Regions from separate parts of the Bradyrhizobium sp. USDA 4510 genome, predicted to be linked through region 2. Evidence: riboswitches for the same ligand, from Rfam matches in the RefSeq annotation. Region 2 holds a riboswitch; the other holds the start of a gene.

Region 1 (15,871 bases), 160 kb from region 2:
CATCGCAATTCCTCCCTGAAAAATGTCCGTAAAAATCGCCCGACCCGGGACGAGGACGACAATAAGACATCAACTACGGATTGTAGGCAATCGTTTCAGGCGTTGCGGCGCAACAGGCGGGCCTGCCTGCCCGACGTATCCAGCCGACGGATTCTGAGGTAGCGTGTAGCGACCTCGAACGTGGCGAGCCATCATGCTCACGCTCTATTCCTATCCGCCGTTGTTCGGCGTTGCCGACAACAATGGCTATGGTCTGAAGGTATTCGCTTTTCTGAAGCTCGCCGGCGTACCGTTCCGGCACGAACATATTTTCGATGCATCGAAGGCACCGCGCAAGCAATTGCCCTATGTCGTCGACGGCGACGACACTGTCGGCGACAGCGAGACCATCCTCGCCTATGTCACCGGAAAATATGACGTGACGCTGGATACCGCGCTGACGCCGGCGCAGCGCACGACCAACCTCCTCGTCACGCGGACGCTCGACGATCTCTACTGGGTGATGTCCTATTCGCGCTGGCAGGACGCGCGCAATTGGCCCCAATTCCGCGACGCGCTCAAGCGCGAGCATCCAGCCCTCACCGACGACGGCTTGATGAAGGCCAAGGAGTTCAACGCGCAGCGCTATTATTACCAGGGCATCGGCCGCTTCGAGCCCGACGCCGCGATGGCCCGCGGGCTCGCCGATCTCGCTGCACTGGCGAGCCTGATCCCGAGCCGTGGCTATGTGCATGGCGACAAACCGACGACCGTCGATGCCGGCATCTATGGCTTCGTGGCCAACATCTACTTCTACGACATCGAGACGCCGTTGAAGCAATTCGTGGTCTCGCACGATGCCCTGGTACAACATTGCCGCGCCATCCACGCGGCAGTGAGCAAGTGAGCCCGGGCCAACTCAACCTCTAACTCGCAATAGTGACGTTCGCGGCCGTGAGCGAACAGGCCGTCGCTCAGTCCCCCCAGGTGGAAATATCTGCGCTGGCGTGTCGCAGTTGGCCTCTCACAAATGGATCGATTTCAGGGATAGTATCCCGTCACTGCGCTAACTGCGGAGCCGGTCATGGCTTCAAAACTGTCTTCGGGCATTATCGCGTTAGTCCTCGTTGGAGCAGCAGTGCTTTTGGTTGCAGGTCCGCCACCTGCATGGGGCCTGCTGTTGCTCGGCGCCTTCGCACTGGCGGCGCTCTATATTTTTGCGAGAATGAGGTCGCGCTACGATCCGCTCGATTCACGCTTCGGTAGCTGCATCCCTCCGATTTCCAAGCCGAGGGGCGGCGGCAATGAATCCACCACCTGAGCGCCGTCCAGCATCGATCGGATGCGGATCGCGCGAAGACGTCCTGATGGCCTAGAACCGAGATGCAAAGCACGTCGGCTGCAATTCGCTAATGCCCGGTACGGAGATTTCAGCTTCGCGTTCGATCCGGAATTTTGTGCAGTTTGTTTCAGACGACACTCCATTTTCAGCACCAGGAGATTGATCAAATGCAGACGCCCACGCCAAACCCCCGAGGAGCAGAGTTCTGGAACAGCACCATGGGGCACTCATGGGTTTCGCAGCAAGCCGTGATCAGCGAAGTCTTCACGTCGGTCACCAACGTCAGCCTGGGTGCCGCGGCGGCAAAGCCGGGTGAGCGTGTCATCGATATCGGATGCGGCACCGGTGACACAGTGTTGGCGTTCGCCAAGGCTGTTGGTCCGTCGGGTGCTGTGCTGGGTGTCGATATCTCGGTCCCGATGCTGGATCTGGCCAAGCATCGTGTCGCCGAGGCGGGATTTGGCAACGTGACCTGTGCGCTGGCCGACGCAACGATCTACGGCTTCGAACCGCGCTGGGCGGATCTGGTGTATTCGCGTTTTGGCCTGATGTTCTTCGATGACCCGGTCAGGGCCTTCACCAACATCCGTAGCGGCATGAAAGCGGGCGGGCGGCTGGTGTTCGTCTGTTTTCGCACCATGCCGGAGTCGCCGTGGTTTCGCGTACCCATCGAGGCGGCCCGACCGCACGTGCCGCCACAGCCGCCGCTCGATCCATTGGCGCCCGGGATGTTTTCGTTCGCGCGCGAGGATCGCGTTCGCGGCATCCTGACCGAGGCCGGGTTTCACGAGATTGCGCTCAAGGCCACCGACGTGCCGATCCATGGCGGCGACATCACGCAAAGCATGGCCTTCATCACGCAGGCCGGCCCGCTGCCTGCGCTGCTCGAGAATGCCACGGACGATCAACGTCATCGCGCCATGGAAGCGGTACGCAACGCGCTCGCCGCAAGCCTCGGAGCGGATGGGCGCGACCTGCATGTGGGTCTGTGGCTCGTGTCGGCACGAGCCTAGCGAGATGCTGCCTTCGGGATTGTGACGGCAGAAATCGTGCCATCTGCGGCGCACCAACACGGTGTCGTCCTGGCGAAAGCCAGGCGAAAGCCAGGACCCATTACCCCAAATCTCAATTGTTGCGCGACGCTGCGGCCTCGATCCCTTTCACAATCCAATGCGGTGGTTATGGGTCTTGGCTTTCGCCAGGACGACGTGTGGAAAGAGACGCTTACTCGAATCCCGATCTTGCTCCGCGGACAGAGCAATTGCGTAAGCTACCGCTCCTGCCGCAGCCCCGCCTCCAGCCGGGCGAGCTCGGCGTCGAGGTCGCGCTCGACATCGGCCACCCGCATGTCGACCACCCGATAGTCGCGCGCTTCGAGCCAGGCTCTGCGCTTGGCGCGGTCGGCCCCGATGGCCTCGCTCTCGTTCGGGTTGACCAGCTCGATCGCAAGCCGGTGCACGAAGGAGACAAAGTCGGGGATGTGGCGGCCGACCGGGGTCTGGCGCTTGAACTGGCCGGCGAAGCGGCGGTCCCGCGTCAGCGCCTGCCACAGGATCCGTTCGGCGTCGGTCGGGTTGCGGCGAAGCAGCCGGGCGAGGCCGCGCACCGTGCTGCTACTGTCAGCGGTCGCGCCGCCCTGCCCCTGCTCGGCGAGCAGCGCCCGCAAGCGCGTCGCCTGGGCGCCGTCGAGCACCCCGCCCTTGGCCGGGCCCTTGCGGCCCTCGGCGATCGCCATCACCACGCCGTGCAGCGTGTGCATGTCCTGCTTGGTCGGATCCATCCGGGTGAAGATGTTGCGCAGGTTCACCAGCATGGTGTCGCGCTTCTCCGCCGGCCGCAGGAACTCGACCTTATCGAGCTCGGCGACGAGGTTGTCGAAGAACGCCTGCATCTGGTGCTGGGAGGCCGGCTCGGACCGCTCGGGCATCGCGAACGGCAGCGCACCCGCGGTCGAGAGCTTGAACCACTCGTAGCCCATCAACAGCACCGCCTGCGCCAGATTGAGCGAGGCGAAGCCCGGATTGACCGGGAAGGTGATGATGCGGTTGGCGAGCGCGACCTCCTCATTGGTCAGGCCGGCGCGCTCGCGCCCGAACAGGATGCCGGCGCCGCCGCCGGATGCGACATGACCGACGATCTCACCCGCCGCGCCCTCCGGCCCGACCACCGGCTTGGCCTGGTCGTGGGCCCGGGCGGTGGTCGCAAACACCAGCGTGAGATCGGCGATCGCCTGCTCGACGGTGTCGAACAGCTCGACGGAACCGATGATGTGGTCGGCGCCTGCGGCCGCGCGCTGGGCGGCAATGTTCGGCCAGCCGTCGCGCGGGTTGACGATGCGCATCCTCGACAGCGCGAAGTTGCCCATCGCGCGCGCGGCCATGCCGATGTTCTCGCCAAGCTGCGGCTCGACCAGGATGACGACGGGACCGGCAAGGTCGTGCCCTGCCTTGGTCTTGTCGGTGCCGGACATCTCACTTCACTTTCTGATTCAACATCTGAAGATTTTGAATCAGCTTCCGAAGCGGCTGATTCAAAGTCTCATACTGGTCCCCGCAACCAGCTTTGCACCGGTTTTGTGCGGGACCAATTTCTCCAAGCAGATAACAGGGTTAGCGGCGATTGCGAATCCTGAATCGGAATCCCGATCGCACAGAACGAGGCCCGCCGCTTGTGCGCGCTTGGCCTTCGGATAGGCTATCAACCACAACCAAAGCGAAGCTGTAAAGGCACGCTTGAGACGCCGGTTGAACGGCGAGGCACTTTGGACCGAAGCACTTTAGGTCGAAGCACTTGGGTCAAAGCACATTGGGGGGACGACGATGCGGGGCAGATGGACGCTGGCGATTGTGGGCCTGATCTTGATCGTGGCGGGGGGCCTGCTCGCCCACCTCACGCAGACCGCAGGCGGCATCCGGATCGAGGATGTCAGGTTCAAGGGCGCCAAGGGCAACACCATGAGTGCCCTGCTCTATGTCCCGCCGAACGCGACCGCGCAGATTCCGGCGCCCGGCATCCTCGCCGTTCACGGCTACATCAATTCTCGCGAGACCCAGGACGGCTTCGCCATCGAGTTCGCCCGCCGTGGCTATGTCGTGCTGGCGCTCGACCAGACCGGCCATGGCTACAGCGACCCGCCCTCCTTCGCCAACGGTTTTGGCGGACCTGACGGCCTTGCCTATCTCCGCAGCCTCCAATTCGTCGACAAGGAGAATATCGGGCTCGAGGGCCATTCGATGGGCGGCTGGACCGTGCTGGCGGCCGCCGCAGCTCAGCCCAACGACTACAAGTCGATGGTGCTGGAGGGCTCGTCCACCGGCAAGCCGTTCGCGGCCGAGGGCACCACGTCGTGGCCGCGCAACACCGCGCTGGTGTTCGCCCAGTATGAGGAATTCCCCGACCTGATGTGGGGCGTCCAGCTGGCCCGCGACGTCACCACGAGCCCAAAGCTCTGGGCGCTGTTCGGCACCCAAGGCGCGGTCGAGCCGGGCAAGGTCTATGGCGATCCAGCCAACGGCACCGCGCGGGCGCTGTACACCCCGGCGATGACCCATCCGGCGGAGCACATCTCGCATGAAACGATCGGCTACAGCCTGGACTGGTTCGCCAAGACGTTGAAGGGCGGCACCCCGCGCCCGGTCGACGATCAGATCTGGTTCCGCAAGGAGATCGGCACGCTCATCGCCCTCATCGGTTTCATTGCCCTTGTCATCGGGACGTTCGACGGGCTGCTGGAAGCCAAGACGTTCTCCCGCCTCCGGCTGCCGGCGGTTGCCGACGGCACCATGCCGCCGCATGAGGCTGCCAAGGGCCGGCGCTGGACCACGGCGTTCATCCTGTCCGCCTTCATCCCGGCGCTGACCTATTATCCGGCCTTCGCGCTGGGCGGCACCTTCGTGGCCCCCAGCGCATTCCTGCCGCAGGGCATCACCAACCAGATCCTGGTCTGGGCCATTATCAACGGCCTGATCACGCTGGCGCTGATGCCCTTCGCCCCAAGGCGCACCACCCGGGCCGGCCTCGTCGGTCAATCCATCGTGATCGCGCTGGCTTCGGTCGCGGTCGGCTACGCCGCGCTGTGGCTTGCCGACCTCGCCTTCAAGATCGACTTCCGCTTCTGGATCGTCGCACTCAAGTTGATGAGCGCGAAGCAATTCCTCATCTTCCTGATCTATCTGATTCCGTTCACGGCGTTTTTCGTCGTGGCGCTGCACGTGCTGCACCGGAATTTCTCGACCATGGATGCGCCGCGCGGGGCGCTGTACCTGACCAACATCCTGGTGCTGACGTTCGGTTTCATCGTGTTGCTGGTGCTGCAATACGGCACGCTGTGGCTGACGGGGAAGCTGTTCAACCCGGTCCCGGACCCCGGTTTCGTGCCGCTCTCGACCATCGTCGCGATCCAGTTCGTGCCCCTGCTCGCGATCGTCGCCGTGATCGCGACCTTCACCTGGCGGCGGACCGGATCGAGCCTGCCGGGGGCCCTGATCGCGGGCCTGTTCGTGACCTGGTACATCGTGGCCGGGACCGCGACGCAGGCGGCGTTTTAGAGGGTTTTCAAGCGAAGCGGGCACCGGTTCGCGTGAAGAAAACCCGTCAAGAACAAGGGCCGAGAGGCGCTATTCTGGTCCGTCCAGAGTGGCGGTTCTCGGTGAAAAGATGGGCTGAAAGTGCATAACCCCTCCGCTTCCGCCCGCCCCCGGGCGGTGCTATAGCGCAGGCGTATTTTCCACCCCCGCCGTCAAAAGCGCGCCGTTCCCAAGAGGGCCTCCCCGTCATGGCAAAAATCAAGGTATCCAACCCCGTCGTCGAACTCGATGGCGACGAGATGACCCGGATCATCTGGCAGTACATCAAGGACAAGCTGATCAACCCGTTCCTGGATGTCGAACTGCTCTATTTCGATCTGGGCATGGAATACCGCGATGAGACCAACGACCAGGTGACCATCGACGCCGCCGAAGCCATCAAGAAGGTCGGCGTCGGCGTCAAATGCGCCACCATCACCCCCGACGAGGCCCGGGTGAAGGAGTTCGGCCTGAAGCAGATGTGGAAGTCGCCGAACGGCACCATCCGCAACATCCTCGGCGGCTGCATCTTCCGCGAGCCGATCATCTGCAAGAACGTGCCGCGCCTGGTTCCCGGCTGGACCAAGCCGATCATCATCGGCCGCCATGCCTATGGCGACCAGTACCGCGCCACCGACATCAAGTTCCCCGGCAAGGGCACGCTGTCGCTGAAGTTCGTCGGCGAGGACGGCACCGTGATCGAGAAGGAAGTGTTCAAGGCGCCCGGCGCCGGCGTCGCGATGGAGATGTACAATCTCGACGACTCCATCACCGATTTCGCCCGCGCCTCGTTCAATTACGGCCTGATGCGCAACTACCCGGTCTATCTGTCGACCAAGAACACGATTCTGAAGGTCTATGACGGCCGCTTCAAGGACATCTTCCAGGACGTCTTCGACCGCGAGTTCAAGAAGGAATTCGACGCCAAGGGCCTGACCTACGAGCACCGCCTGATCGACGACATGGTGGCCTCGGCGCTAAAATGGTCCGGCGGCTATGTCTGGGCCTGCAAGAACTATGACGGCGACGTGCAGTCCGACACCGTGGCCCAGGGCTACGGCTCGCTCGGCCTGATGACCTCGGTGCTGCTCACCCCGGACGGCAAGACCGTGGAAGCCGAGGCCGCGCACGGTACCGTGACCCGCCACTACCGCGAGCACCAGAAGGGCAAGGAGACCTCGACCAACTCGATCGCGTCGATCTTCGCCTGGACCCGTGGCCTCGCCCATCGCGCCAAGCTCGACAACAACGAGGCGCTGGCAAAGTTCGCCACCACCCTGGAGAAGGTCTGCGTCGCGACCGTCGAAGAGGGCTACATGACCAAGGACCTCGCGCTCCTGGTCGGCGCCGACCAGCGCTGGCTCTCGACCACCGGATTCCTCGACAAGGTATCCGACAACCTCGTGAAGGCGATCGCGGCCTGAGGCCGTCATCCTGGGAAGACAGGTGCGAGCATGACCGTGGCCCTTGTCAGAGCCGTCGTGCTCGCATCGTTCTCGCTCACCACGTCGGCGGCATTCGCTGCCGATCCCCTGCCCGACGCCGTCGCGGCGCCTGGCGAGTCCAAGATCCTCACCGTCCATGCCGAGGGCGTGCAGGTCTATGAGTGCAAGCCGGTCACCGACGGCAAGCTCGCCTGGTCGTTCCGCGAACCGATCGCCACCCTGATCGCCGACGGCCGCACGGTCGGCCGGCATTATGCGGGTCCGAACTGGGAGCATGTCGACGGCAGCGTCGTGACCGCCCGCACCGCCGGCAGCACACCCGGCGCCACCGCCGCCGATATTCCCTGGCTGAAGCTCGAGGTGATCGCCCATCGCGGCAACGGCCTCTTCTCCGGCGTCGCAACCGTGCAGCGGATCAACACCTCGGGCGGCGAGCTCAGCGGCGCTTGCGACAAATCAGGCGCGCTGAAGGGAGCGGCCTACTCGGCGGATTACGTGTTCCTGCGACGGGACTAAGCGTTTTCGAGCGAAGTGGATACCGGTTCGCGTGCAGAAAACGCGCCAAACGAAGAATCGAGGCCTCGTTCCGATTCAATCGGAATGAGGTTCTAGTCGCGGATGCCGCCGTCGATTTCGCGCGGCGCCTGGGCGATCTCTGCGGCGGCAAGGTCGCCGCCGGCCGCGATCGGGTCGGCAAGCCGCGCCTCGGCGGTCTCCCGGACATGCGCGGCGAGCGCCGGCATGCGCTCGATCAGGGCATGGAAGTCCTGCGCATCGAGCACCAGGAGCTTGGTCTTGCGCGCCGCCGTCACCGTGCCGGAGCGGCTGGTCCGCCGCAGCAGCGCGATCTCGCCGAAGAACGCGCCGTCGGAAAGCCGCACAAGCTGGCTCGGCAGGTCGATCTCGACCTCGCCCGCGGTGATGAAATACATCGATGACGCCGCATCGCCGCGCCGCACCAAGACCTCGCCGGCCTCGATGGTCTGCGACCGCAGCAAGCGCATGATGTCGGAAATATCGGCAGCGCCAAGATGTGAGAACAGCGGCACCCGCGCCAGCATGCCCCAGGTCACGACGAAGTCGCGGCGCCGGACCTCGTCGGCGAACGCGGTCGAGATGATCGCGACCGGCAGCGCGATCATCGCGAAGCCGACCACGATCGCGACCACCGTGACGGTCCGGCCGAGCGGCGTAATCGGGACGACGTCGCCGTAACCGACGGTGCCGAGCGTCACGATCGCCCACCACATCGCCTGCGGCATGGTGCCGAACTTGTCCGGCTGCACCCTGTGCTCGATGGCATAGAGCAGCGAGGCAAACAGCAGCACGGCGCCGGTCAGGATCACCACGCAGCCGAACAGCGTGCGCCGCTCGGCATGTAGCGCCGCCAGCAGCGAGCGCATCGCGGTCGAATAGCGCACCAGCTTGAGGAACGGCAGCATGCCGAACAGCACCAGCGCGGTCTTGTCGCCGGTCGCAAGCGCGACGGCCGACGGCAGGAAGGCCAGCAGGTCGATCACGCCGAGCGCCGAGAAGGCGTATTCCAGCCGCGCCCGCGCCGGCGTCATGTCGCGCAGCGAGTGGCCGACCACGCTCCAGAGCCGCGCGGCATATTCCAGCGCGAAGGCGATGACCGCCGCGATCTCGATGGTCGTCAGCAGCCAGCCGAACTGCGCGTCGATCTCGGGCACGGAGGCCAGGATCGCCGCCAGCACATCGACGGCGATGATGGCGACGATGACCCGGGCAAAGCGCAAGCCGCCCGAATGCGGCAGATCATCGCGTTCGAGCAGCTCGTAGAGACGGTCGCGCAGCCCGGGATCGCCGATCGTGGGCTTAAGCGGAGCCGTCGCCACGATCAGCCTCTCCGTCAGGCGCCAGCCGATGCCTGTTGGGTCATGGCCTGTTCGATCGCCGACAGCGCGGCGTCGGCCTTGGCGCCGTCGGGCCCGCCGGCCTGCGCCATGTCGGGCCGGCCGCCGCCGCCCTTGCCGCCGAGCACCTCGGAGCCCTTGCGCACGAGCTCGACCGCGTTGAACCGCGCGGTCAGATCGGCGGTGACGCCGACCACGATGCCGGCCTTGCCGTCCTCGGTGACGCCAACGATCGCGACCACGCCCGAGCCGATCTGCTTCTTGCCGTCGTCGACGAGACTCTTGAGATCCTTGGTCTCGACGCCCTCGACCGCGCGCGCCAGCAGCTTGACATTGCCGACCTCGCGAACGGCTGAGGCGGCGCCGTTCGACGCACCGCCGCCGCCCATCGCGAGCTTCTTGCGGGCGTCGGACAAATCGCGCTCGAGCTTCTTGCGCTCTTCCATCAGAGCTGTGATGCGCGCCGGCACGTCGTCGATCGTGGTGCGCAGCTCCAGCGCCGCGGTCTTGGCCAGCGCGATGGTGTCGTTGGCGTGCTTGCGCGCATGATGCCCGGTCAGCGCCTCGATACGGCGCACGCCGGACGCGACCGCGCCCTCGCTGGTCACGGAAATCATGCCGATGTCACCGGTGCGGCGGACATGGGTGCCGCCGCAGAGCTCGACCGACCAGCCAAGCGCGTTCTGGCCGTGATCGCGGGCGCCCTTGCCCATCGACACGACGCGAACCTCGTCGCCGTATTTCTCGCCGAACAGCGCGCGGGCGCCGGCCTCGCGGGCATCGTCGACGCCCATGACCCGGGTCGTGACCTCGTCATTCTCCAGCACGACATCGTTGGCGATGTCCTCGATCCGGGCGAGCTCTTCCGGCGTGATCTGCTTCGGATGCACGAAGTCGAAGCGCAGCCGGTCCGGCGTCACCAGCGAGCCGCGCTGCGCGATGTGATCGCCGAGCACCTGGCGGAGCGCCTCGTGCAACAGATGCGTCGCCGAATGGTTGGCGCGGATCGACGAGCGCCTGGTGTGGTCGACCTCGAGCTGTAATGCGGTGCCGACACCGAGCGTGCCCTGCTCCACCGTGCCGAGATGCACAAAGAGATCGCCGGCCTTCTTCTGCGTGTCGGTGACGCGGAACTTAACGCCCTCCCCGGTCAGCACGCCGGTGTCGCCGACCTGGCCGCCGGACTCGCCGTAGAACGGCGTCTGGTTCAAGACGATCGCGCCGCTCTCGCCGGCCTTGAGGCTCGCGACTTCGGCGCCGTCCTTGATCAGCGCCGTCACCGCGCCTTCCGCGCTCTCGGTCTCGTAGCCCAGAAACTCGGTCGCGCCGAGCTTCTCGCGCAGCGGGAACCAGATCGCTTCGCTCGCCGCCTCGCCGGAGCCCGCCCAAGACGCACGCGCCTTGATGCGCTGGCGCTCCATCGCGTCGGTGAACGCCGCCTGGTCGACGCTGATACCGCGCGACTTCAACGCGTCCTGGGTCAGGTCCAGCGGGAAACCAAAGGTGTCGTACAGGGTGAAGGCGGTGTCGCCGTCGAACATGTCGCCCTTCTTGAGGCCGGCGCTCTTCTCGTCGAGCAGCGACAATCCGCGCACCAGGGTCTTGCGGAACCGCGTCTCTTCCAGCCGCAGCGTCTCCTCGATCAGCTTCTCAGCGCGCACTAAGTCCGGATAAGCCTGGCCCATCTCGCGGACCAGCGCCCAGACCAGCCGATGCATCAGCGGCTCGCTCGCGCCGAGCAGCTGCGCATGGCGCATCGCGCGGCGCATGATCCGGCGCAGCACATAGCCGCGGCCCTCGTTCGACGGCAGCACGCCATCGGCGATCAGGAAAGCCGACGAACGCAGATGGTCCGCGATCACCCGGTACGACGCCACGTTCCGCGCGTTCGGCCCATGGCCGAGCGCCGACGATGCCGCATCGATCAGGTTGCGGAACAGGTCGCTCTCGAACACGCTTTCGACGCCCTGCAAGATCGACGCCATGCGCTCCAGGCCCATGCCGGTATCGATCGAGGGACGCGGCAGCGCCACGCGCTCCTCCTTCGTCACCTGCTCGTACTGCATGAACACCAGGTTCCAGAACTCCAGGAAGCGGTCGCCGTCCTCCTCAGGCGTGCCCGGCGGACCGCCCCAGATGTGCTCGCCGCGATCGATGAAGATTTCGGAGCACGGCCCGCACGGGCCGGTATCGCCCATCGCCCAGAAATTGTCCGAGGTCGCGATCCGTATGATGCGGTCATCCGAGAAGCCGGCGATCTTCTTCCAGTGGCCCGCCGCCTCGTCGTCGTCGTGGTAGACGGTGACGAGCAGCTTGTCCTTCTTCAGCCCGAACTCCTTCGTGATCAGGTTCCAGGCCAGCTCGATCGCGCGCTCCTTGAAGTAATCGCCGAACGAGAAGTTGCCGAGCATCTCGAAGAAGGTGAGATGGCGCGCGGTGTAGCCGACATTGTCGAGGTCGTTGTGCTTGCCGCCGGCGCGCACGCATTTCTGCGCCGTGGTGGCACGCTGATAGGGACGCTTCTCGATCCCGGTGAAGACGTTCTTGAACTGCACCATGCCGGCATTGTTGAACATCAAGGTCGGGTCGTTGCGCGGCACCAGCGGCGACGAGGCCACGATCTCGTGCCCGTTCGCCTTGAAGTAGTTCAGAAATGTCGACCTGATGTCGTTGACGCTGCTCATGTTCATCCAATCGGAAAAAGTGGCCGGCCAGCCGCAAAAAGGCGTCATTTTCCGGCCGAACGCTTTTAGACATTGCCAGCTGCGGTGTCCAGAAACTGTGCAGGCGGATCATGGGCTTGCCGCGGCAGCACAAAGCCCATTGGATAGTTGCTGCAGCTGCGTTGACAGTCTTGGTGGCGCCGTGTTTTCTACCTACCTATACCTAGTCACGTCGGGAGAGACCGGCCTTACCGCCGGCGCCGAAGGAGCAACCGCCCCGGAAACTCTCAGGCAAAAGGACCGCGTGACGTCTGACATCTGGAAAGAGACGCTGGGGTTCGCCCCGATGCGTCCGCCGACGGGATAATACTCTCAGGCACAGCGACAGATGGGGCTTTCTGCAGGTTTCTCAAGGGGAAATAGGTCCCCGGCGGGAACCGCGAGGCCCTGTGATGCTTGCGCGCGAAACCTCCCCGCTGAAACAGACCCCGCTGCACGCGCTGCACCTTGCGCGAGGCGCCAAGATGGTGCCGTTCGCCGGCTATGACATGCCGGTGCAATACGCGGCTGGCGTGCTGAAGGAGCACCTGCACACCCGCAAGGAAGCCGGCCTGTTCGATGTGTCGCACATGGGCCAGCTCGTGCTGAAGGCCAAATCCGGCAAGGTCGCGGATGCCGCGCTCGCACTGGAAAAACTGGTGCCGCAGGACATCGTCGGCATCGCGCCGGGACGGCAGCGCTACGCGCAATTCACCAACAATGACGGTGGCCTGCTCGACGACCTGATGGTGGCGAATTTCGGCGATCACCTGTTCCTGGTGGTCAACGCCGCTTGCAAGGCCGAGGACGAGGCGCATCTGCGCGCGAATCTCTCCGACGCCTGCGAGATCATCTCGCTGGCCGACCGCGCGCTGATCGCGCTGCAGGGCCCTAAAGCCGAATCGGCGCTGGCGAAACTTTGTGCAGATGTCGGTTCGATGAAATTCATGGATGCCGGTCCGCGCCGCGTCGGCGACGTCGACTGCTTCGTCTCGCGCTCCGGCTATACCGGCGAGGACGGCTTTGAGATTTCCGTGCCCGCGGACAAGGTGGAAGCCCTGGTCACCGCGCTGCTCGACAATCCCGACGTGTTGCCGATCGGGCTCGGCGCGCGCGACAGCCTGCGGCTCGAAGCCGGGCTGTGCCTCTATGGCCATGACATCGACACCACGACGACACCGGTCGAAGGCGCGCTGGAATGGTCGGTGCAGAAGGTTCGCCGCAGCGGCGGCGCCCGCGCCGGCGGCTTCCCCGGCGCCGACAAAATTCTCGCGCAATTCGCAGATGGCGCTGCGCGCCGACGGGTCGGCCTGAAGCCTGACGGCCGCGCACCGGTGCGCGAAGGCGCCGCGCTGTTCGCCGATGCCGGCTCGACCGAGCAGATCGGCAAGGTGACCTCGGGCGGCTTCGGCCCGAGCCTCAATGCGCCGGTTGCGATGGGCTACCTGCCCACGGCCCTTTCCGCCGTCGGCACCACCGTTTTCGCCGAAGTGCGCGGCCAGCGGCTGCCGCTGAAAGTCGCCGCTACGCCCTTCGTCCCCAATACCTACAAACGCTGAACGCCAAAGGATCGACCCCATGACGACGCTGTACACGTCCGACCACGAATGGCTCCGCATCGAGGGCGACGTCGCCACGATCGGGATCACCGACTATGCGCAGTCGCAGCTCGGCGACGTCGTGTTCGTCGAACTGCCCAAGGTCGGCCGCAGCCTGAAGAAGGCCGAGGCCGCCGCTGTCGTCGAATCCGTCAAGGCCGCCTCCGACGTTTACGCGCCGATCTCCGGCGAGGTGGTCGAGGTCAACGACGCGCTCGCCGCCGAGCCCGCGCTGGTCAATTCCGACGCCGGCGGCAAGGCCTGGTTCTTCAAGCTGAAGATTGCCGACAAGGGCGAGCTCGGCGGCCTGATGGACGAGGCCGCCTACGCCGCGCACACCGCCTAAAGGATCACTCCGAGGATCACGTCATGAACGCGCCCTTCAAGCCGATCAACGAAGCCGCCACCGATTTCGTCCGCCGCCACATCGGACCGTCGCCGCGCGACGTCAACGCGATGCTGGAGACGGTCGGCGCCGCGAGCCTGCAGGCGCTGATGAACGAGACGCTGCCGGCGTCGATCCGGCAGAAGGCGCCGCTCGATCTCGGCCGGGCGCTGAGCGAGACCGAGGCGCTCGCGCATATGAGCGAGCTCGCCGCGCAGAACCAGGTGTTCACCTCGCTGATCGGCCAGGGCTATTCGGGCACCATCCTGCCCGCGGTGATCCAGCGCAACATTCTGGAGAACCCGGCCTGGTACACCGCCTATACGCCGTACCAGCCGGAGATCAGCCAGGGCCGGCTCGAGGCCCTGTTCAATTTCCAGACCATGATCTGCGATCTCACCGGGCTCGACGTCGCCAACGCCTCGCTGCTCGACGAGGCGACCGCCGCGGCGGAAGCGATGGCGCTCGCCGAGCGCCACTCGCAGGTCAAGGCAAAGGTGTTCTTCGTCGACAAGGAGGTGCATCCGCAGACGCTGGCGGTGATGCGCACGCGCGCCGCGCCGCTGGGCTGGGCGCTGGTGGTCGGCGATCCCCTGACCGAGCTCGACAACGCCGATGTGCTCGGCGCGCTGCTGCAATATCCGGGAACGTCGGGCGCAGTACGCGACCTCAAGCCTGCCATCGCGTCGCTGCGCGCCAAGGGCGCGCTTGCGATCGTCGCGGCGGACCTGCTGTCGCTGACGCTGCTCGCCTCGCCCGGCGAGCTCGGCGCCGACATCGCGATCGGTTCGGCGCAGCGGTTCGGCGTGCCGATGGGGTATGGCGGACCACACGCCGCCTATATGGCGGTGCGCGACACGCTGAAGCGCTCGCTGCCCGGCCGCATCGTCGGCCTCTCGGTGGATTCGCGTGGCCAGCCCGCCTATCGCCTCGCGCTGCAGACCCGCGAGCAGCATATCCGCCGCGAGAAGGCGACCTCGAACATCTGCACCGCGCAGGTGCTGCTCGCCGTGATCGCCTCGATGTATGCGGTCTATCACGGTCCCGAGGGCCTGACCCATATCGCACGCAGCGTGCATCGTCGCGCCACCGTGCTTGCGGCCGGCCTGCGCAAGCTCGGCTTTGCGCCGACCAGCGAAGCGTTCTTCGATACCGTGACCGTCGAGGCAGGTAGCAAGCAGATCGAGCTCGTCACCCGCGCGCAGGCGGAACAGATCAACCTTCGCGTCGGCGCGACCACGCTCGGCATCGCGCTCGACGAGACCTCGACGCCGGAGACGGTCGAGGCGGTGTGGCGCGTGTTCGGCGGCAAGCTCAGCTATGCCGAGATCGAGGCCGGCGCGCACGAGGCGCTGCCGAAGGAGCTGCGGCGCACCAGCGCCTTCCTCAGCCATCCGGTGTTCAATACGCATCGTTCCGAGACCGAGCTGCTGCGCTACATGCGCAAGCTCAGCGATCGTGACCTCGCGCTCGACCGCGCGATGATCCCGCTCGGCTCCTGCACGATGAAGCTCAACGCCACCACCGAAATGATCCCGCTGACCTGGCCGGCGTTCGGCAATCTGCATCCGTTCGCGCCGGCGGATCAGGCCAAGGGCTATCACGCGCTGTTCAAGCGGCTGGAGCAATGGCTGTGCGACATCACCGGCTATGACGCAGTCTCGCTGCAGCCGAATTCCGGCGCGCAGGGCGAATATGCCGGGCTGCTGGCGATCCGCGGCTATCACCTCGCGCGCGGCGAGCCGCACCGCAAGGTGTGCCTGATCCCCTCCTCCGCGCACGGCACCAATCCGGCCTCGGCTGCGATGGTCGGCATGGAGGTCGTGGTCGTCGCGTGCGATGCGCGCGGCGACGTCGACGTCAATGATCTTCGCGCCAAGGCGGAGAAGCACTCCGCCAACCTTGCCGCGGTCATGATCACCTATCCGTCGACCCACGGCGTGTTCGAGGAGCATATCCGCGAGATCTGCGACATCGTGCA
Region 2 (15,871 bases):
GTGTGGGTCGCGACCTTCGTGGTGCTGATCGCGGCCGCGCGCGCCTTCGCCAGGGATGAAGCCGACGATCTATTTTCGCCGCGACAGGAAGTCGGTGACCCCGGTCTTGTAGACCTTGTCGCCGACCGCCCGCATGTGATCGCGGTTCGGAATGTCGAGCACCTCCGAACCCGGAATGATCCGGCCGAGCGCTGACGCCGAGCCCGCAATCTCGTCCTTGCTGCCGACCGCGATCAGAACCGGCACGCGGATGCCGGCCGCCTCCTCGCGCGTCATCAGGCGGCGCGAGCCGCGCAGGCAGGCGGCGAGCGCGCGGCGGTCGGAGCGGGTCTGATCGGCAAAGGCGCGGAAGGTACGGCCGACCGGGTCGGTGACATCGTCGAGCGACGGCGCCTCCAGCGCCAGCGCGACCGCCTCGCCGGGGCCGCCGCCCTCGATCAGTCCGATGCCGATCCCGCCAAGGATCGCCGAGCGCACCCGATCGGAATTCTCTCGCGCCAGGATCGCGGTCATCCGCGAGCCCAGCGAATAGCCCATGATGTCGGCGCGCGCGATTCCGAGATGGTCCATCAGCGCAATCACGTCGCCGGCCATGGTCGCGATCTCGTACTGCGCGGCATCGTAGAGCTTGGCGGATTCGCCGTGGCCACGATTATCGAGCGCGATCACCCGACGGCCGGCCTTGACGAGATCGGACACCCAGGTCGGGTAGATCCAGTTGACGTTCTTGCTCGAGGCAAAGCCGTGCACCAGCACGATCGGTTCGCCCGCGCCTTCGTCGATAAAGGCAATTTCAACATCGCCGTGATGGAAACTCGGCATCATCCATTCCGTTTGTTCTTGGGATTTGCGATTGGCGATCGACAGGCGACCGCAAGCCTAACCCTGGGCGGGCATACTCGCCAAGGTAGCCTGAGCGGCCATCTGCTGCTTCAGGCGCAGCACCTTGCTTCGTCTGAGCCACCCGGCGGTGGCCCGTTCGGTGGTGGCCTTGATCGACGACAGGAAGCCGAACAGCGCCAGCAGCGCGCCGAACAGCCACATGGTGAGATTGAATGCGCCGGCCGCCAGCAGCAGCGCGCCGCGGCCGAGCAGCTTCAGGATCGCGCGGGTCTGGCCGCCCTTGACCTCGGCTATCCGCGCCGCCCGCGCGATCTCCCTCGGATTCTCGGCGACCTTCAGCGTATCCCGCGCAGCGCGAACCCCGGCCGCCTCGCCGATGCGCCCGACGTCCTTGGCGACGCGCACCAGCGCGCCGGCCTTCTCGGCGCGGAAGGCCGCGCGGATCGCGGTTGCGGTTTGCACCGGCCGCAGCACCGAGCCGGATGCGACCGCCTCGCGCAGCGCCGGCTGGTCGACCACCTCGCGGGTCGAACGCCCGGCCCATTCGATCATCCCCTCGCTCAGCCGTCCGGCCTTGCGCGTATCCTTGACCAGCGTCAGCCCGGCGCGCAGCGGCCCGGCGCCGCCGACCGACACATAGGTGGCCGCGGTCACCGCGAGCCCGGCGGCCGCGAGGCCGAGCACCAGCTGGTCGGTGTCCTCGCCCATCACGAGGTGCTTGCCCTCGCGCACGACGTCCCGGACATCACCGAATACGAACAGGTCGCCGGCGACCGTGCCGGACAGGCTTGCGACATCGTCGGCATTGCCGGTCACCAGGCCGGTGGCGAAGCCCTTGGCGTAATGCATGCTGGATGATTGCTCGGCGCGCGCGTCATCGACGCGCTTGGTGAGATCGTCACTAAGTGCGATGCTCTTCTCGCCGGCGAGTTCGACAAAGCTGGCCGCAAGGTCGGCATCGCCGGAAGCCAGTGCCGCCTCGATATTGTCCGCGATCAACGCCGGGTTGTTGCGCAGCACGGAATTGAGCCTGATGTCGGCGAGCGCAGCGGGATCGTCCCGCGCCGCCAGCACGGTGCCGGCATCACGGGCGTGCGGCCAAATAGCCGCGCCCACGGCAGCACTTGCTGCCACGCCGACCACCGCCAAGCTGACGCGCACCCGATTCATCCCGATAAAACCTCTAGTTTTATTCGCCTTGGAGATAGTGTGCCGTTTTTGCGACACAACGGCTCCGACCAAAGGAGGGCTTCTCTGGGACGACAAGATTGTGTCGAATTTGCATGAGCAAATGAGCCATCGGGGCTCTAGGAATCAACTGTTCCCGCCAGTATGGTGCGCGGCATTTCGCGATGCCGCATGCTGTTGATTGCGTCTGCCCATCGTTGCCATCAAGGTGAGAATATGTCCGACCACGTCGTCCCGCACTTCCATAACGATGCCGGTGTCTCGGTGATCGAAATCGGATCGCAGGAGTTCATGTGCGTCGGCGCCAACCCGCCGTTCGACCATCCGCACGTGTTCCTCGACCTCGGCAATGACAACGAGATTATCTGCCCGTACTGCTCGACGCTTTATCGCTTCGCATCCGACCTCGCGGCCGGCGAAGCGCGACCGCCGGAATGCGTGCTGAAAGACAAGGTCGCCTGACCGCTCCGTGGCGCTGACGCGAACCGTCATCGTTGCAGGCGCCGGGATCGGAGGACTGACGGCGTCGCTGACACTGGCGGCACAGGGCTTTCGCGTCGTCGTGCTGGAGAAGGCCGAACGGCTCGAGGAAGCCGGCGCCGGCATCCAGCTCTCTCCCAATGCCAGCCGCATCCTGGTCGAGCTCGGGCTCAAGGAACCGCTTGCGCGGCGCGCGGTCACGCCTGAATCCGTCAACATCCTGAGCGCGCGGGCCGGTGGCGAGATCGCACGGATGCCGCTTGGCCAGGCCGCCGAGTTCCGCGCCGGCGCACCCTATTGGGTGATCCACCGCGCCGATTTGCAGGCGGCGCTGCAGGCCGCCGCGAGCGACCATCCCGATATCGATCTGCGGCTCGGCTGCCAGTTCGAGGATGTGACCAAGCATGCGCGAGGCCTCACCGTCGTGCAACGCCGCGGCAATTCACGGCAGGAGGAATTGGCCGTCGCGCTGATCGGCGCCGACGGCATCTGGTCGTCGGTGCGCGGGCATTTGTTTCCGGATGTACAGCCGCAATTCTCCGGCCTGATCGCCTGGCGCGGCACGCTGGACGCCACCGCCCTGCCGCGTGAATACACCGCACCGCGCGTGCAGCTCTGGATGGGACCGGACGCACATCTCGTCTCCTATCCCATCTCGGCCGGACGCCAGATCAACGTGGTCGCGATCGTATCGGGCACCTGGAACCGGCCGGGCTGGAGCGAGCCCGGCGACATCAACGAGATCAAGGCTGCATTCGCCACCGCGCGCTGGCCCGCGACGGCGCGGATGCTGATCGGCGCGGTCGACGGCTGGCGCAAATGGGCGCTGTTCACCCTGCCCGACATCGGTCGCTGGAGCGAAGGCGCGGTGACGCTGCTCGGCGATGCCGCGCATGCGATGCTGCCGTTCGCCGCACAAGGTGCCGGCATGGCGATCGAGGATGCGGCCGTGCTCGCCAAGGCCTTGAGCGACGGCACCGGGGAAAACACCGCGGGCATTCCCGCGGCGTTGACGCGCTACGCACGGGTGCGGCGCGGGCGCGTGCTGAAAGTGCAGCGCCTGGCGCGACAGCAGGGCCGCATCTATCATTTGCGCGGGCCGGCGGCGATCGCGCGCGATCTGGCGATCCGCGCCATCGGTCCGGAGCGCATGCTGGCGCGGCAGGACTGGATCTACGACTGGCGAGCCTGAGCTCGGCCAATCACGACCGACCCGTCTGGAAACGCAAGCTTAGTGGACGAGGCCTCGCGGTGCGCGCGGGCCCTTCGCCGCCGGCGTGGAAGCCGCGGGGGCCGCGGCCGCAGGCGTGTCCGGCGTGCTTTCATGGCACCTGCCTTTGCGCCAGGCCTCATCCGCCAGCTTCTGCTGGGAGTGGATCGAGATCAGCTCGTTGCGATAGACCATCTCGGAGACGACAGTACCGCCGACGCCGGTCTCCGCCTTGGCCATCAATTTTTCCTGATCCGCCGCGCGGGTCTTGAGATTGCTGCGCTCGTTCTCGAGCTGCTTGCAATCATAAAGCTCGTACTTGGCGGGATCGGCGAATGCCGACGGCACGGTGTCGCCGATCTGCGCGCAGCCGGAAACGCCCGCAGCCGAGGCGAGCAGCGCGATGACGGCCGCCGCGCGCGACAGCTTCAGGCGGCGTGGGAAACGAACAGACATTCAGCTTTCTTAACCGGACAGTGTTGAGATTGCCTAAAGCAGCCACCGGTGTCCGGATTGAGGCTCAATCGCGGCGGCGCGCTGCTTATCCCAATGCTCGGCCGCCGAGGCAAATGGAATTGCGGGCCGCCGCTTAAGCCTTTGAAAGCTCACCTGTTAGCACCGGATAATGACAATTCCACTCCGCGCCCAAACGCGCTAGAAATCGGCGCGCCTGGCGCAACGCGGACGTGGCGGAACTGGTAGACGCAAGGGACTTAAAATCCCTCGATGGCAACGTCGTGTGGGTTCGAGTCCCACCGCCCGCACCAACCTTCGCATGCCACGCGCACCCGAGCGGGCCAGCGTCGTGTTTCCCGGCTGTGGCGCAGTTCACACGCCGCGATCGCTGATTGTCGTAGTCTTGCCCGCATTGGAAATTCCGGCCGCGGATTTTCGCGGCTGTTGCATTTCGAAATCAATTTTGGTCGGAGATCGGCGATGGAGATTGCAAACTGCAATCGGATTGCAAAGAGCAATCGGATTGCCAGCGAAACGGCGCGCGATCATGGTGCCCTTACTCTCGAGCATGGCGACGATGCGGCTCATTGCAGCAACGGGCTCAATGCCCAGAATTTCCGCAACGCTGCGCCCGACGACCGCGCGATCTACCGGCGATGGATCCGCGGCGCGATCATGGTGTACGGACTGCTCACGTTTGCCGCTGGAGCGGCGGTCTGGATGAGCGGAACCGGCACCAGACAGACACAGCTCACGAGCTTGTCGAGCCCGAGCAGCATGACACCAGGCCACGGCGATTAGCGGTCGCCGGTTCGGAACCCGTGCACTGCGTATTCGTTGTCATGCCGCAATTGGAGCATGACGATGCCGAACGACGATCCATCCGCGCAGCGCGCAACCGACCAACCCGATCAGCGCAAGGAGTGCCCCTCCCCGCCGCAGCACGCACCACAAGGCGGACCACCGCTCAGCGACGGACTGGAGCAGCTCCGCGACAGCCACACCTGACAAGCGATAGCGCGAAAAGAAAAATGGCCGGGACAAGTCCCGGCCATTTGTTTTGCGTCAAGCCGCAAGCTTACTCGGACTTGTCGATATTCCAGAAGATCGGCGTTGCCGGGCCGTCGAGCACACCGGTCAGCGACTTCCGCCATGCGCTCGGAATGGTGTACTGGCCGAGCGGAACGTAGATCACCTGATCGTAGGCCTCGGTCTGGATTTCCGCGGCGATCTTCTTCTTTTCCTCAGCCGAGCCGGCGCGCGCGAACTTGTCACGCAACTCCTCGATCTTCGCGTCTTCGGCCCAGCCGAACCAGCCGCCATTCTTGCCGCGACCGGTGATCGACGCGTTGACGATCGGGTCGGAGACGTCGGCCGCGACCCAGTTGGTGAAGAACATGTTCCAGCCGCCTTCCTTCGGCGGCTTCTGGCTGGCGCGGCGGGTCACCACGGTCTGCCAGTCGGTGGCCTGCAGGTCGACCTTGAAGCCGGCCTCGCGCAACTGCTGCGCAGCCACGACCGGTTGGGCTTTCAACGTCGTGACGTCGCCCGGCGCCATGATCACCACGGGGGTGCCGTCATAGCCGGATGCGGCAAGCGCCTTCTTGGCTTCCGCCAGGCCGTTGCCCTTCACCAGCGTTTCGGCCCCGACGTCGGTCTCGAGCGGCGTGCCGCAGACGAAGAAGGCGCCGCAGATCCTCTGGTACTTGGCGTTGCCGACCAGCGCGTCGAGCACGTCCTTCTGGTTCATCGCCAGGAACGCAGCCCGGCGCACCTTCGGATTGTCGAACGGCGGATAGAGGAAGTTCATGCGTCCGAGGGTCTGGAAGCCGAACTTGTTCAGGACGTCGATCTTGAGATCCGGATTGGCTTCGAGCACCGGTAGCATGTCGAACGGAAGGTTCTCCATGAAATCGATGTCGCCGGATTGCAACGCGTTCACCGCGGTCTGCGCATCGGCCATCGTGACCCACTCGACACGGTCGACCTTGACCACCTTGCCGCCCGCGGTCCAACTCGCAGGCTCCTTGCGCGGCACGTAGTCCTTGTTCTTCTCATAGACCGCCTTCACGCCCGGCTGGAATTCCGCCTGCACGAATTTGAACGGTCCGGAGCCGATCTGTTCCGGGATCGGCTTGTCCGGCGGCGTCTCGGCCAGACGCTTCGGCATCATGAACGGCACGCGCGATGACGGCTTGCCGATCGATTCCAGCACGAGGCCGTAGGGTTCCTTCAGCTTCAGCGTGATGGTCTTGGCGTCGGTCGCCTCCAGGCTCGCGACGAAGTCCATCAGCTTCTGGCCCATGCCGTCGACCTTGCCCCAACGCTGCAGCGAGGCGACGCAGTCTTCCGCGGTGACCGGCGCGCCGTCGTGCCACTTCAGACCGTCGCGCAGCGTGAACGTGTAGGTCAGCTTGTCGTCGGAAACCTTCCAGTCCGCCATCTGCGGCTGGATCTTGAAATTGGAATCCGTCGCCAGCAGCGTGTCATAGATCATGTAGCCATGATCGCGGGTGATGTAGGCCGTGGTCATGATCGGATCGATGACGCGCAGATCCGAGTGCATCACCGCGGTGATGGTCTTGCCCGCGGCCATCGCCTGCGGCGCGAATGACAATTCCTGCGGCGCGAACGACAGCGCGAGCGCCGTCAACGCGGCCGCTAGCGTGCGGTGTTTCCAACGCGAGATAGGGAACATGCAATCTCTCCTGACGTGTAACTGGTCAAAGCCGGCTTATTCGTTATGCATGTGGTTCGTTATTTAGGCGAACTAACATGCTGTATGGCTTGTGAAATTGAGACTTGCACCAAGCGCCAAGCGCGTCAATCGGTTTCAGGTCGCATCGGACGTACACAAACGAATGAGGCCGCGCGCCAGATTTTGGCTTTACAAAATCGTCGGCTGAGATTTTCGTAACGCGCGCGCGATGCCGGCGCCGTCAGAACAACAAGAGAGAACAACGATGAACCCCGCCAATCTCCCCTTTGATTCCGAAACGATGCTGCAGGGCCTGCGCAGCTGGGTGGAATGCGAAAGCCCGACCTGGGACGCCGCCGCGGTCGAACGCATGCTCGATCTCGCCGCCCGCGAGATGGCGATCATGGGTGCGACGATCGAGCGCATCGCCGGACGCCAGGGCTTCGCGGGCTGCGTCCGCGCCCGTTTCCCCCATCCGAAACAAGGCCAGCCCGGCATCCTGATCGCCGGCCATCTGGACACCGTTCACCCCGTCGGCACGATCGAAAAGCTGAAGTGGCGGCGCGAAGGCAACAAGTGCTTCGGGCCGGGCATCTTCGACATGAAGGGCGGCAACTACCTGTCGATCGAGGCGATCAGGCAATTGGCGCGCGCCTCCTTCACGACTCCGCTGCCGATCACCGTGCTGTTCACCCCCGACGAAGAGGTCGGCACGCCGTCGACGCGCGACATCATCGAGGCGGAAGCCGCGCGCAACAAATATGTGCTGGTGCCGGAGCCCGGCCGTCCGAACAACGGCGTCGTCACCGGCCGTTATGCGATCGCGCGCTTCAACCTGGAAGCCACCGGCAAGCCCAGCCATGCCGGCGCAACGCTGTCTTCCGGTCGCTCCGCGATCCGCGAGATGGCGCGGCAGATCATCGCCATCGACGGCATGACCACCGAGGACTGCACCTTCTCGGTCGGCATCGTGCATGGCGGCCAGTGGGTCAATTGCGTCGCGACGACCTGTACCGGCGAAGCGCTCAGCATGGCCAAGCGCCAGGCCGATCTCGACCGTGGCGTCGAGCGCATGCTGGCACTGTCGGGCACCGCCAACGACGTGACCTTCAAGGTGACGCGCGGCGTCACCCGCCCGGTGTGGGAGCCCGATGCGGGCACCATGGCGCTCTATGAAAAGGCAAAAGGCCTTGCTGCAGCGATGGGTCTCGATCTGCCGCACGGCAGCGCCGGCGGCGGCTCGGACGGCAACTTCACCGGCGCGATGGGCATCCCCACGCTCGACGGCCTCGGCGTTCGCGGCGCCGATGCACATACGCTCAACGAGCACATCGAGGTCGACAGCCTCGCCGAACGCGGCCGCCTGATGGCGGCACTGCTGGCGACGCTGGACTGACATCGATTTGCACTGCACAACACGTTGGCACTGCCGGATCGAAATTTAGCCTTGTCCATTTTTAAGGCTTCGCCTACGGTCCGGCCGTCCAACGCGACGATGCGGGAGAGATCGAACCGACAACAATCGTGTTGTTGGCTTCGGCGCCGACGGAGCAACCGCCCCGGAAACTCTCAGGCAAAAGGACTGTATCGTCAGGACGATCTGGAGAGAGACGAACATGGCCGCACATCAAGGGCCATGACGTCCACCGAAGGGGATAGTTCGCTTCTGGCCACAGCCCGATGCGGATCAAGCTCTCAGGTACCGTGACAGATGGGGCGCCGATGCCGGTTTCACCGGCGGTTCGGCGACTCTAACCCACGGGAGCCTGACAACTATCATGCCACACATCGCGATCATCGGCGCCGGCATCACCGGCGTAACGACGGCCTATGCCCTGCTTGAACGCGGCTACAAGGTGACTGTCCTCGACAGGCATCGCTACGCCGCGATGGAAACCTCGTTCGCCAATGGCGGACAACTCTCCGCCAGCAACGCCGAGGTGTGGAACAGCGCCGCGACCATCCTCAAGGGGCTGCGCTGGATGCTGAGAAGCGACGCGCCGCTGCTGATGAACCCGAAGCCGAGCTGGCACAAATATTCCTGGATCGGCGAGTTCGTAGGCCACATCACGCGCTATCGCGGCAACACCATCGAGACCACGAAGCTCGCCATCGAAGCGCGCAAGCATCTGTTCTCGATCGCAGAGCGCGAAAACATCGCCTTCGATCTCGAACGCCGCGGCATCCTGCACGTCTATCACGACAGGGCCGGCTTCGAAGCCGGCCTCAAGGTCAACGCGCTGCTGCAGCAAGGCGGGCTCGACCGCCGGCCGGTGACCCCGGACGAGATCCGCGTCATCGAACCCGCGCTGCAGACAACCTGCTATGGCGGCTTCTTCACGCCGTCGGACGCGACCGGCGATATTCACAAATTCACGCGTGGGCTTGCCGACGCCTGCATCCGCCGTGGCGCGAGGTTCGTCCATGAAGCCGACGTCGACACGATCGCACACGGCGATGACGGCTTCCGCATCGGCTGGAACGAAGCTGCTTCACATGATGCTGCGGTCGCGACGCGCCAGCAGCTGCAGGCGGACGGGATCGTGATTTGCGCCGGCGTGGCGAGCCGCCACTTCGCCAGCCTGCTCAACGACCGCGTCAATGTCTATCCGGTGAAGGGCTATTCGATCACGGTGCAGCTCGATGCGCCGCAAAGCCGGAATGCGGCCCCAACCGTCAGCCTGCTCGATGAAGCTGCGAAGATCGTCACCAGCCGGCTCGGCGCCGACCGCTTCCGCGTCGCCGGCACCGCCGAGTTCAACGGCTTCAACCGCGACATTCGCGCCGATCGCATTCAACCGCTGGTGGACTGGGTGCGGCATCATTTCCCGGAGATCGACACGTCGAAAGTCGTGCCATGGGCGGGCTTGCGCCCGATGATGCCGAACATGATGCCGGTGGTTCGCGCCGGACGGATTCCGGGCGTGTTCTACAATACGGGCCACGGTCATCTTGGCTGGACACTGTCGGCGGCGACGGCGCAGATGGTGGCCCAGGCGATCGACGATTGGCGCGACCTCGACACGCCGCCGATGGCGCCGACGTTCGGTGCCGGGCTCGACGTGCCCGCCGACGCGCGCAAAGCTAAAATCAATCCACCTTCCAGTGGACTGCTTCAAACTTCACCGGAGGAATAATCGCGGCCAACAGGACTGATTAGCTGCACCGCAAAATCCGCAGCACCGATGGCATGGGACTTGCTCAAGTTCTACCGTGAGTCTGCTACCATCTGTGCTACGGTCTGGTGTGCAACGGTCCCGCTGGGGACTTCATCGACCACAACCCAACGGATCAAATTTGCTCGGATATCTGCTTCGCCGCATCCTCGCCGCCATTCCCGTGATGGGCGTGGTGGCTCTGTTCGTGTTCCTGTTGCTGCGGCTGACGCCGGGCGACCCGGCTGCCATCCTCGCCGGCGACAACGCGACGCCCGAACAGCTCGAACGCATTCGGACCTCGCTTGGTCTGAACGAGCCGATCTACATCCAGTTCTACACCTGGATCGCCAAGTTGCTGCACGGCGACCTCGGCGTCTCCCTGATCTCGAACAAGCCGATCCTCGAAATGATCGTCCCGCGCCTCGAGCCCTCGATCTCGGTCGCGCTGGCCACCATCATCCTCTCGATCCTGGTGGCGGTGCCGCTCGGCGTGATCGCGGCGTGGAAGCACGGCACCTGGATCGACCGCTTCGTGATGGGGCTTTCCGTGCTCGGCTTCTCGGTGCCGGTGTTCGTCATCGGCTATGTGCTGATCCAGATCTTTGCGATCGATCTGCGCTGGGTTCCGGTACAGGGCTTCAAGAGCATCTCGGCCGGCTTCGGTCCGTTCTTCCAGCGCCTCATCCTGCCGACCTGCACACTCTCCTTCATCTATGTCGCGCTGATCGCACGCATGACGCGGGCCTCGATGCTCGATGTGCTCGGCGAGGATTACGTGCGCACGGCGCGGGCCAAGGGCATCGGCGAGACCGGCGTGCTGCTGCGCCATGCGCTGCGCAACGCCGCCGTGCCGGTCATCACGGTGATCGGTTCCGGCTTCGCGCTGCTGATCTCCGGCGTCGTCGTCACCGAGAGCGTGTTCAATCTGCCCGGCATCGGCCGCCTCACCGTCGATGCGGTGCTGGCGCGCGACTATCCGGTGATCCAGGCGATGATCCTGTTGACGTCGGGTATCTACGTCGCGGTCAATCTGTTGATCGACCTCGCCTACACCCTGCTCGATCCTCGTATCCGGTACTGAGCAATGGCGATCGAAACCCTTCCCGAATCCTCGCTTCCCGTTACCCGGCCGTTCCGCGTCAAGTTCGGCTTCCTGACGTCGACGCCGATCATCGCGGTTGCGACGATCAGCCTCTCCCTCATCATCCTGATGGCGATCTTCGCGCCGCTGCTTGCGCCGCACGATCCTCTGCTGCTGACGCCGTCGCAGCGGCTGAAGCCGTCGAGCGCGCAATATCTGCTCGGCACCGACGCTTATGGCCGCGACCTGTTGTCGCGCATCATCTACGGCGCACGGATCTCGCTGGTGATCGGGCTCGGCGCCGCCGTCTGCTCGATCGCCATCGGCCTTCTGATCGGCCTCGTCGCCGGCTTCTTCCGCTGGGTCGATGCGGTGCTGATGCGCGTGATGGACGGCCTGATGGCGATCCCCGCCATCCTGCTCGCGATCGCCGTGGTGTCGCTGTCGGGCGCCAGCATCTGGACCGTGATGGTCGCGATCACCATCCCCGAGATCCCGCGCGTGGCGCGGCTGGTGCGCTCGGTGGTGCTGACCGCACGCGAGGAACCTTATGTCGAGGCCGCGATCTCGCTCGGCACCAGCCTGCCGAAGATCATGTGGCGGCATTTGATGCCGAACACGATCGCGCCGCTGATCGTGCAAGGCACCTATGTCTGCGCGTCCGCGATCCTGACCGAGGCGATCCTGTCGTTCCTCGGCGCCGGCATCTCGCCGGAAACGCCGACCTGGGGCAACATCATGGCCGAGGGCCGCGCCTATTTCCAGGTCAAGCCGTCGCTGATCTTCTGGCCGGGGCTGCTGCTCTCGATCGCCATTCTCAGCGTCAACCTGATCGGCGACGCCGCCCGCGACGCGCTCGATCCCCGCATGAAGCAGCGTGAGGGCAAGTGACGGCTTCAGCTCTTCTGAAGCCGTCATTCCGGGGCGATGCGAAGCATCGAACCCGGAATCTCGAGATTCCGGGTCTGGTGCTGGCGCACCATCCCGGAATGACAGTGGGTAAATTCCTTCACAGCGCCAAGAGACCCTGACATGACCAACGTCGTCCTCGACATCAGCAATCTCGTCGTCGGCCTCGGCCGCAAGGCGGATGCGCATCGCATCATCGACGACCTCTCGCTGCAGGTACGTGAAAGCGAGACGCTGTGCCTGGTCGGCGAAAGCGGCTCGGGCAAGTCGGTGACATCGCTCACCGTGATGGGCCTGCAGCAGAAGGGCACGCTGGTGCCGTCTGGCGGCAGCGTCAAACTGGTCGGCGAGGAACTGCTCACCGCCAGCGACCGGCGGCTGCGGCAACTCCGCGCCACGCGGATGGCGATGATCTTCCAGGAGCCGATGACCGCGCTCAATCCGGTCGTGCCGGTCGGCCGCCAGATCGACGAGGTGCTGCGTGCCCATACCGATCTCGACGCCCGCGCACGGCGCCAGAAGATTTTGGCGATGATGGAGCATGTGCGGCTGCCGGACGTGGAGCGCATCTTCTCCTCCTACCCGCACCGCCTCTCGGGCGGTCAGCGCCAGCGCATCATGATCGCGATGGCGCTGGTGCTGGAGCCGAAGCTCCTGATCGCGGACGAGCCGACCACCGCGCTCGACGTCACCACCCAGAAGCAGATCCTCACCTTGATCCGCGACCTGCAACGCGATCACGGCACCGCGGTTCTGTTTATCACCCACGACATGGGCGTGGTGGCCGAGATCGCCGACCGCGTCGCGGTGATGCGGCACGGCCGCCTGGTCGAAACCGGCCCGCTGCAGGACGTGCTGCGCAATCCGAAGATGGAGTACACCCGCAACCTCTTGTCCTCGGTGCCGAGCCTGGTGCCGCGCGCGCCGCGCCCGGAGACGACCGAGCCCGTGGTGCTGGAAGCCAACGAGCTCAGCAAGGTCTACCGGGAGCGGTCGCTGTACGGCAAAGCCCGCGAGGTCGCCGCCGCCAGCAACGTCACGCTCACTCTGCGCAAGGGCCGCACGCTCGGCATCGTCGGCGAAAGCGGTTCCGGCAAGTCGACGGTGGCGCGCTGCATCGTCCGCCTGATCGATCCGACCTCGGGCGGGGTGCGCCTCGCCGGCCGCGAGATCTCCGACCTGTCGCGCCGGCTGTTGCAGCCGCATCGCCAGAAGATCCAGATCATCTTCCAGGATCCCTACCGCTCGCTCAATCCGCGCGTCACCGTCGGCGAGAGCATCGCGGAAGGCCCGGTCAATTATGGCATGCCGCGCAAGGACGCGCTGGCGCGGGCGCGCGAGCTGCTCGAGCTCGTCCATCTGCCGCCCGACGCGATCTCGCGCTATCCGCACCAGTTCTCCGGCGGCCAGCGCCAGCGCATCGCGATCGCGCGCGCGCTGGCGCTCGATCCCGACGTGCTCGTCGCGGATGAGGCGGTGTCCGCGCTCGACGTCTCGGTGCAGGCGCAGGTGCTGGATCTGCTTGACGAAATCCAGCGCCGGCTGGGCATCGCGCTGCTGTTCATCACGCATGATTTGCGCGTCGCCGCACAGATCTGCGACGACGTCGCCGTGATGCAGCATGGCCGCGTCGTGGAACAGGGACCGGCCGCCGAGGTGCTGACCAATCCGCAGCAAGCCTATACCCGCGCGCTGCTCGATGCGGCGCCCGGACGCGATTGGGACTTCGCCAACTTCCGCCCCGTTTCGGAAGGCATTGTGGCGACGGCCTAGGTCTTTAGCCTCAAGCCTTTCCGCCCACAGGGCATGCAAATCCGCTGGTGCTCCCCGGCTTGCGCTGGGCGCGACGACACGCTTAACGTCGCGCGCTAGAGCGTGGCCCTGAAGGTGGACACCGGTCTTCCCCGGAGATCACGCTCCAACCAACGAGATGAGATCATGACGCGCGTCGTTATGATCGCATCATGATCGAAGAAACGTATCGAGACCGACTTGATGACCCGCATTGCCGTTGGCGGCTTCCTGCACGAGACCAATACCTTCGCACCGACGAAGGCAACCTATGACGATTTCGTGCATGGCGGCGGCTGGCCGTCGATGACGCATGGCGCCGACGTGCTCAAGGTCATGCGCAAGATCAATGTCGGCCTCGCCGGCTTTGTCGAGGCGGCGGAAGCCAATGGCTGGGAGCTGGTGCCGACGATCTTCGCCGCGGCGAGCCCGTCGGCGCATGTCAGCAAGGATGCGTTCGAGCGGATCGTGACGGAAATGGTCGACGGCATCGCCGCGGCCGGACCGATCGATGCCGTCTATCTCGACCTGCACGGCGCCATGGTCACCGAGCATTATGACGACGGCGAAGGCGAAACGCTGGCCCGCGTGCGCAAGGCGATCGGCAACGACCTGCCGCTGGTGGCGAGCCTCGATCTGCATGCGAACGTCTCGCCAAAGATGATCGAGCATGCCGATGCGCTGATTGCCTACCGCACCTATCCGCATGTCGATATGGCCGAAACCGGCCGCGCCTGCGCCCGGCATCTGGCGCTGATGCTCAAAACCAGGCAGCGCTTCGCAAAGGCCTTCCGGCAATTGCCGTTCCTGATCCCGATCAGCTGGCAATGCACCAACGACCAGCCGACCAAGGGCATCTATCAAAAGCTCGCCGCCCTCGAGAGCGACGCGGTGCCGACACTGTCGTTTGCGCCGGGTTTTCCGGCCGCCGATTTCAGGGATTGCGGGCCGAGCGTATTCGCGTACGGCCGGACCCAGGCCGATGCGGATGCCGCCGCCGACAAGGTCGTCGCCCTGGTCGAGAGCCATGAGGACGATTTCGACGGCCGGATCTATTCGCCCGACGAAGGCGTGCGGCTGGCGATGGAACTGGCGAAAGCGGCGAGCCGGCCGATCATCATCGCCGACACCCAGGACAATCCCGGCGCCGGTGGCGATTCCGACACCACCGGCATGCTGCGCGCGCTGGTGCGCAACAAGGCGAGTGCCGCAACCGGCGTGATCTACGACCCGCAATCCGCGAAGGCCGCGCACAGCGCCGGTGTCGGGGCATCAGTCACGCTCGAGCTCGGCGGCAAGTCCGGCATTCCCGGCGACGCGCCATACCGGGAGACTTTTGTCGTCGAACAGCTCTCGGATGGCAAATTCGTGGCTCCCGGTCCCTATTTCGGCGGCCGCGACATGGACATGGGCCCCTCGGCCTGCCTGCGGATCGGCGACGTGCGCGTCGTGGTCGGCTCCTACAAGGCCCAGCTTGCCGACCAGGCGATGTACCGCTATGTCGGCATCGAGCCGACGGCACAGAAGATCTTGGTCAACAAGAGCTCGGTGCACTTCCGTGCCGATTTCGAGCCGATCGCCGAGAAGCTCTTGATCTGCGCCGCTCCCGGCGCGATGCCCGCCGATACCGCCACGCTGCCGTGGAAACATTTGCGTCCCGGCATTCGTATCAAGCCGAACGGCCCTACTTTCACACCCACCTCCCCATCACGCACAAACGGATAGAGAGCCATGCCGACCATTGAGCGCATCGACAGTTTTGCCGACGAACTCACCGCCATCAGACGGGATCTGCATGCGCATCCCGAGATCGGCTTCGAGGAGGTCCGCACCTCGGGCATCGTCGCCGACAAGCTGACGAGCTGGGGCATCGAGGTGCATCGCGGCCTCGGCGGCACCGGCGTGGTCGGTGTGCTCAAGGGCAAGGGCAACGGCACCAAGAAGATCGGCCTGCGCGCCGACATGGACGCGCTGCCGATGGAGGAGAACACCAATCTGAAGTGGCGTTCGACCATCCCCGGCCGCTTCCACGGCTGCGGCCATGACGGCCACACCAC

Evidence for each region. Region 2 has a riboswitch for glycine ahead of ACVMDN_RS21560 (D-amino acid dehydrogenase). Riboswitches for the same ligand answer to the same signal wherever they lie in the genome.
Region 1: another riboswitch for glycine. It lies ahead of gcvT (glycine cleavage system aminomethyltransferase GcvT); the one in region 2 lies ahead of ACVMDN_RS21560 (D-amino acid dehydrogenase).

Annotation. Positions count from the first base shown of each region.
Region 1 is NZ_JBSSBT010000001.1:4,808,001-4,823,871, forward strand. Features, by position in the region: gene ACVMDN_RS22345 (YybH family protein) at 1-3, opposite strand, end outside; gene ACVMDN_RS22350 (glutathione S-transferase C-terminal domain-containing protein) at 194-886, shown strand; gene ACVMDN_RS22355 (hypothetical protein) at 1,064-1,300, shown strand; gene ACVMDN_RS22360 (class I SAM-dependent methyltransferase) at 1,489-2,334, shown strand; gene ACVMDN_RS22365 (TrmJ/YjtD family RNA methyltransferase) at 2,592-3,791, opposite strand; gene ACVMDN_RS22370 (alpha/beta hydrolase family protein) at 4,141-5,868, shown strand; gene ACVMDN_RS22375 (NADP-dependent isocitrate dehydrogenase) at 6,096-7,310, shown strand; gene ACVMDN_RS22380 (DUF3455 domain-containing protein) at 7,341-7,847, shown strand; gene ACVMDN_RS22385 (cyclic nucleotide-gated ion channel) at 7,940-9,190, opposite strand; gene alaS (alanine--tRNA ligase) at 9,202-11,889, opposite strand; glycine riboswitch at 12,092-12,180, shown strand; gene gcvT (glycine cleavage system aminomethyltransferase GcvT) at 12,321-13,466, shown strand; gene gcvH (glycine cleavage system protein GcvH) at 13,486-13,851, shown strand; gene gcvP (aminomethyl-transferring glycine dehydrogenase) at 13,875-15,871, shown strand, end outside.
Region 2 is NZ_JBSSBT010000001.1:4,644,221-4,660,091, forward strand. Features, by position in the region: partial or broken gene ACVMDN_RS21505 (hypothetical protein) at 1-66, shown strand, start outside; gene ACVMDN_RS21510 (alpha/beta fold hydrolase) at 70-822, opposite strand; gene ACVMDN_RS21515 (hypothetical protein) at 880-2,013, opposite strand; gene ACVMDN_RS21520 (zinc-finger domain-containing protein) at 2,248-2,493, shown strand; gene ACVMDN_RS21525 (FAD-dependent monooxygenase) at 2,501-3,703, shown strand; gene ACVMDN_RS21530 (hypothetical protein) at 3,743-4,177, opposite strand; tRNA gene ACVMDN_RS21535 (tRNA-Leu) at 4,402-4,488, shown strand; gene ACVMDN_RS21540 (hypothetical protein) at 4,622-4,978, shown strand; gene ACVMDN_RS21545 (hypothetical protein) at 5,042-5,185, shown strand; gene ACVMDN_RS21550 (ABC transporter substrate-binding protein) at 5,256-6,875, opposite strand; gene ACVMDN_RS21555 (M20/M25/M40 family metallo-hydrolase) at 7,141-8,271, shown strand; glycine riboswitch at 8,364-8,470, shown strand; glycine riboswitch at 8,474-8,588, shown strand; gene ACVMDN_RS21560 (D-amino acid dehydrogenase) at 8,654-10,012, shown strand; gene ACVMDN_RS21565 (ABC transporter permease) at 10,173-11,114, shown strand; gene ACVMDN_RS21570 (ABC transporter permease) at 11,118-12,005, shown strand; gene ACVMDN_RS21575 (ABC transporter ATP-binding protein) at 12,147-13,796, shown strand; gene ACVMDN_RS21580 (M81 family metallopeptidase) at 14,019-15,539, shown strand; gene ACVMDN_RS21585 (M20 aminoacylase family protein) at 15,546-15,871, shown strand, end outside.